2 regions of the Pseudoalteromonas 'SMAR' genome follow, and region 1 is predicted to be linked to the other one. Evidence: predicted binding sites of a transcription regulator. Region 1 holds the regulator's gene; the other holds the start of a gene.

Region 1 (3,145 bases):
TGGTAAGTTATGCAGCGATAATGGGTGTAAACGTCGGGTTTCAGAAAAGCGCTTTATAAGGGTCTGATCGTCACTATCTAAATAAAATAGAGCGGGCTTAGCAAATCCAGGAAGGTACTCAAGAATGTCGTTAAATTCGTCTTGTTCTTTGGGTAGGTTTCTAACGTCGATGCTGACAGCGATTTTATTGTAGTTATCGGATACGCTGCGCACCAAAGAAGGCAACAGGTTGACCGGGATGTTATCAACACAGTAATAGCCTAAGTCCTCTAGCACGCGTAAAGCCACTGATTTACCAGAACCAGAACGGCCACTAATAATGATTAACTCTAACCCCTTGTCTTCATCACCCATTATCGTCTCCTTGGATAACTGCGTAAAGCTCTTGATCGGTCTTGGCGTGCCGTAGCTGTTTACAAAACGATTTGTCTTGCAGTTTTTCAGCGATAGCAGCTAAAGTTTTTAAGTGTTCTTCATTATTGCCCTCAGGGACAATAAAAGCGACAAAAATGTCCACGGGTTGCTTGTCGATTGCTTCAAAGGCGATCGGCTGCTCACTCACCAGCACCATCGCCAGAATTTGCTCAATACCTTGCAACCGACCATGGGGTATGGCAATGCCTTTTCCTATCCCAGTACTGCCGAGCTTTTCCCGTGTCATTAACGCATCGAGAATGACGTGTTTGCTAACATCAGGAAGTTGCTGGTGAGCCAGTTCACTGATGTATTCTAGAATTCTTTTTTTGCTATTAAAAAGGACCGCAGCTTTGCTACAGTCCTTGTTCACTAATGTGCATAATTTCATTTTAGTGTCGAGTGAGCTTCTCTTTGTGTTTGATAACTTGACGGTCTAGCTTATCAATGAGCTTATCAATTGCCGCATACATATCTTGATGCTCGGTCGATGCAAACAGCTCACCGCCATTGACGTGTAATGTTGCCTCTGCTTTTTGTACCAGCTTTTCAACATCAAGGATCACGTGAACGTTATTTATATGATCAAAATGCCTCTCTAGCTTCGCAAACTTGTTGGTGACATAGTCTCGTAATGAGTCTGTGATTTCTACATGGCGACCAGTTAGATTTAGTTGCATAAGCATTTTCCTTCTTGGTTTTTTACGTCTTAAATCAAGCTTTTACGTTGATTTGACGGTGGAATGGCTAGGGATTCACGATATTTTGCAATCGTACGTCTCGCTACCTTAATTCCTTGCTCAGCTAAAATATCTGCAATTTTGCTATCACTTAATGGCTTAGCGGTGTTTTCTGCAGCTATTAGCTTTTTGATGAGCGCTCTAATCGCGGTAGATGAGCACTCACCGCCGTTTTCGGTACTGACATGGCTAGAGAAGAAATACTTTAACTCAAAGATACCACGAGGCGTATGCATATACTTCTGGGTGGTGACACGAGAAATTGTAGACTCATGCATATCAACCATCTCAGCGACATCATTAAGTACCATTGGGCGCATTGCTTCAGGGCCATGTTCAAAGAATGCCTGTTGTTGCTGGACAATGCAATTGGTTACTTTTAATAAAGTATCATTACGGCTTTCTAGACTTTTAATAAACCACTTAGCTTCTTGTAAGTGGGAGCGAATAAATTGGCTATCAGCACTAGAGCGAGCGGTTCTAGACATGGCCGCATAATGATCATTGACGCGGATTTTTGGCATGGCATCAGGATTGAGTTCGACTACCCAGCGACCTTTTACTTTTTTCACCGAGACATCAGGGATGACATACTCAGGCTCTTCACGAATAATGCTGGCGGCCGGCTTGGGATTGAGGCTGTGGATCAGCGTCATCACCTCTTTCAATTCGGCCTCTTTTAACCGCGTCTTTTTCGCTAAGGTACGGTAATCTCGGCTCGCCAGTAGATCGATGTGCTCAGTGAGGATCATTTTGGTTTCTGCCAGCCAAGGTGTCTCTGATGCAAACTGATTAAGCTGTATACACAAACACTCTTGCAAGCTCCGTGCAGCAACACCAACAGGGTCAAACAGCTGCACACGCTTGAGTACGGCTTCCACCTCGTCTAACTCTATCGGTTCCTCTGCTTCTGCGTCATTAATGCTGTCGAGAATGTCTTCACAGCTTAGGGTGAGTAATCCAGAGACATCGACCGCCTCAATGATGGCAATAGCAATGGCTCTATCCGTGGGACTAAAAGGAGTGAGCTCTAATTGCCACATCAAATAGTCATGCAGCGACTCAGATGTTTCTCCTTGATAAACATTATCATCATCTGGAAGAGGAGCTGAGCTGGCAACAGGGGCTGCACTCATATACTCATCCCAAGTGACGTCCATGGCTAAGTCATCGCTAACCGTGTCTTTGCTCATGGCGGTATCAGAATCGAGCTCATAATCACTGACAGGCGCTTCTTCCTGAGATGCTTGACCTTCGTCTGCAGCGGATTTTTCTTGGTTGTTTTGCTCCAAGCTTTCGGTATCAGCGTTTTCACCTTCTTCCACTTCTAGCAACGGGTTGCTATCCAGTGCTTCTTGGATTTCCTGTTGCAAATCCAAGGTACTGAGCTGCAGCAAGCGTATCGCCTGTTGCAGTTGTGGAGTCATTGTAAGTTGCTGCCCCATGCGCAGCTGTAATGATTGCCTCATGTATCTTTAACAATCCCTTATAACAGTTATTATTACTACGTCTTAACTATAGCTTGAATTGTTCGCCTAGGTAGACATCTCTTACGGTTTGATCGGCTAAAACGTGTTCTGGCGTACCTGATGCGATTAATTCCCCATGTGAAACAATATAAGCTTTTTCACATACATCAAGGGTTTCCCTGACATTATGATCGGTAATTAGCACGCCAATGCCACGATTTTTTAAGTGCTCAATTATGGTCTTTATATCTAACACCGAAATGGGATCAACACCAGCAAAAGGTTCATCAAGGAGAATAAATTTCGGGTTGGCCGCCAGAGCTCGGGCGATCTCTACTCGACGTCGTTCGCCACCAGACAGTGCCATTCCCTGTGAGTCGCGAATATGCTGGATATTAAACTCATCTAATAGTTCATTGAGTTCGGTTTCACGTTGGGCTTTGGTTAAGTCCTTACGGGTCTCTAAAATGGCCATTAAGTTTTGGTATACGGAAAGCTTACGAAAAATCGAGGACTCTTGGG
Region 2 (3,145 bases), on a different contig from region 1:
TTTATTGCGGCTATGGTCCTGTTAATCGGGGCTTTTGTTTCGCTCTTAGGGGAAATATTTCTTGCCACTCGGAGCATGCGCCGAGGTATGATTTTTAAAGACATAGAAAGTTAATACTAGGGTGGTATTAGCCAGTTTATATTTTGAAAAATAAGGAAACATTAAGGGTATTTCATGAAAAAACTCATCACCGTCACACTATTAAGCTGCCTAGCAGCAAGCGTACAAGCGAATCCGATGTTTGAATCTGCCGAGGACGCCATTGAGTACCGCAAAGCTTCTTTCCAATTGATCCGTTTTCAGATTGGTAATATGGGCGACATGCTAAAGGGTAAAGTACCGTTTGATGCCGAAGTGTTTAAGCAGCGCGCAGAAAACGCAGCACAACTTTCGCAAATGCCATGGGAAGCATTTATCACAGGTTCAGATAAGGGCGATACCGACGCCTTACCTGCTATTTGGCAAGATAAAGCGACGTTCGACAGCAAAGCTTCGCAATTTGCCGAATACGCTCAAGCGCTTGCGGTTGCCGCTCAAAGTGGTGATAAAAAACAAATTGCGCCAGCATTCCGTGATTGGGCAAAGGGCTGTAAAGACTGCCATAAGTCATTCAAAGACTAATGACACAATCATACCAAACAGCCGCATAACGCGGCTGTTTATTCTCAGTCACCTACCACCATATGCGGCTTGTAAATGGCTGAAACCATAAGTCGAATTGCACAATAACCTTTCGTCATCGCCACAGCTTATAGGTAACTAAGACCACTAGTCATCTAGGTAATCGAAGTCATCGTCACCTAAGTTTCTGCGTAAGCGTTTTTGCTCTAGGTAGTCATCTAGCTTGCGTTTAATTTTACGCTTTTGTTTGTCATGCTGGTTACGCCCAAGCTTTTCAAACTCATCATCTGCAAAGTCATCATCAAGGGCATCGTAAGAAAATGTCTTACCCACAACTCACTCCAAAAATATTGAATTAAAAATGATGAGAGCGAACTCTCAAGATCACTATTTAGCGCTAAAATCACGATCTGAAAAGTGAGAGTTTTTTATCATGACAATAAATTTTATTTATCCTCTTAAAAATAGTGCGGAATCTCACCAAATAATCGTCATTTTACTCATCGCTTTTCTTTTACCTACATCCAAAAAAACCTCAACACACTGTTTTATATGGACTTTAATTGTTGGCACTGTTCTTGTTTTATTTCTTATCGTAACCAAGAGTAAAGGGGATGAACCATGTATAAAGTTTTATTGTTAAGCGCTGCAACCATGATCAGCAGCACCGCTATGGCACACCAAAAGAATCACATCACATTTAGCGGTGACAACTGTGAAGTCGAGTTTCAAAACGACGTAAAAATTACGCCCAACCACCTTACCATTACCACTGCCAGAGATAATACCGCCGCTATCACACAATACGGTGAGCTGACCATCAATGGCGAAAAAGTCAATTTAACGGCTGAGCAGCAAGCGCAGTTGAGTCAATACGGTGATCAGTTACGTGGTCGCTTACCACAAGTGGCCGACATTGCTTTTGAAGGCATTAAACTGGCCGGTGTGGCGTTAGATGAGGTGGCGCAAGCATTTAACCTAAATAGCTTAGACAATATTCATGCGGTGATTGCCGACTTAGAAAGTGAAGTACATCGCACCTTTTATCAACAGGGTGCCTTTGTAATGGGAAAACAAACCTTCGAAGACTTTGGTCAGAACTTCAACGGTCAATTTGAAGAGAAAATTGAAGAAGCCATGGAAGAGGCTATGATGCAATCTATCGGCAGTATTTTAGTGGCGCTAGGTAATGAGATGTCTGACGCCAATGGCGACATGGGCAACTTCGAAAAGCGCATGACAAACTTTGCTCAGCAAATTGAAAGCAAAGTTGAACACCAAGCCGAGGCCATCGAAGCAAAAGCCAATGCCCTGTGTGGTGACTTCGAAAAAATCGCTCACAGTGAGGCAATGGTTGCCAAAGCGGTACCAGAAATGTCTAATTTTCAACTGTTTCGTTTTAAATAAAGGGTAACCCTCTGCTCACCGCCAGTGCATGCTATTAGCGTCCACTGGCGTTTTTAAGCTCTGTCGTCAGCCTGCCTAATTGATAAACTGCCTGCTCCACGTCATTGCTCCACGGTAATCCATAGCTAATTCTAATACAGTGCTGATATCGGTTACTGGCGCTAAACAAGGTGCCAGGAGTAATGCTAATGCCGTTTTCCAGTGCCCGTTGAAATAATGCCGCTCCACTCACTTGCTTCCCCAGATCCAGCCACAGTACGCACCCTCCTTGCGGCCGGCTAACCCGAATGTCATCTGTGAATGCTTGACGCACCGTTTGCACCATACGGTCCCGATTTTCCATTAAGCGTTTACGTACTAGCTTTAAGTGGCGCTCATAGCCACCCGAGCTAAGAAACTCAGCTAACGCCCACTGATTCATCAGCGATGAAGAACAACTTAACGCGCGCTTGATACGCTTCGCCTTAGCCACAAACTGCCCTGCTACCATCCAGCCAACACGGTAGCTTGGTGCTGCTGTTTTTGAAAAGGAAGAGCAGGTGATCACCATGCCTTTGCGACTAAACGCTTGGGCAGGAATGCCGCGTTGCTCAGTAAAGTACAAGTCTCCATAGACATCGTCTTCAATCAGTACCACATCACGAGATTCTAGCAGCGCAACTAATTCAGCGCGGCGGCTATCGGGCATAAAGCTACCTAAGGGATTGTTAATACTGGTAGAAAACACACAAGCACGAATATCATGCTGATCCAGTGCTTTTTCCAGGTCTTCCAGCCAAATACCATCATCATGACACACCGGGATCTCAATGGCCTGAAGACCCAAACTCTCAACCAGCTCAACAATGCCAAAATAGCAAGGTGATTCAACCGCCACGACATCGCCCTTAGTAGTCACCGCTTGCAGCGCGATTGCCAAGGCTTCTTGAGCGCCATTGGTGATCACTAATTCCGCCATATCAATGGCCAGGCCCATATCTAAGTAACGACGTACAATCTGTTTTTTTAGGCTTTCCAAGCCATCCATAGGACCATAATTAATCAGCTCATGACCGGCCTGCTTCATGGCTCTACGCATTAACTTGGCCAATACTTGCTCTGTACCGGCCACCGCAAT

The links. Region 1 encodes sigma-54, which starts transcription at its own class of promoters, with help from an activator protein. Its sites were predicted from a motif close to GTTGGCACGNNNNTNGNNT; they were not measured.
Region 2: the regulator sigma-54 is predicted to act here: its motif matches at 1,187-1,205, upstream of ACNKW2_RS11020 (DUF2884 family protein).

What each region holds. Positions count from the first base shown of each region.
Region 1 covers NZ_JBLWMW010000004.1:125,673-128,817, reverse strand. Annotated here, with positions in the region: gene rapZ (RNase adapter RapZ) at 1-354, opposite strand, end outside; gene ptsN (PTS IIA-like nitrogen regulatory protein PtsN) at 347-805, opposite strand; gene hpf (ribosome hibernation promoting factor) at 807-1,094, opposite strand; gene ACNKW2_RS03340 (RNA polymerase factor sigma-54) at 1,124-2,623, opposite strand; gene lptB (LPS export ABC transporter ATP-binding protein) at 2,670-3,145, opposite strand, start outside.
Region 2 covers NZ_JBLWMW010000023.1:13,845-16,989, reverse strand. Annotated here, with positions in the region: gene ACNKW2_RS11035 (DUF2721 domain-containing protein) at 1-114, shown strand, start outside; gene ACNKW2_RS11030 (c-type cytochrome) at 175-621, shown strand; gene ACNKW2_RS11025 (PA3496 family putative envelope integrity protein) at 769-954, opposite strand; gene ACNKW2_RS11020 (DUF2884 family protein) at 1,243-2,028, shown strand; gene ACNKW2_RS11015 (aminotransferase-like domain-containing protein) at 2,063-3,145, opposite strand, start outside.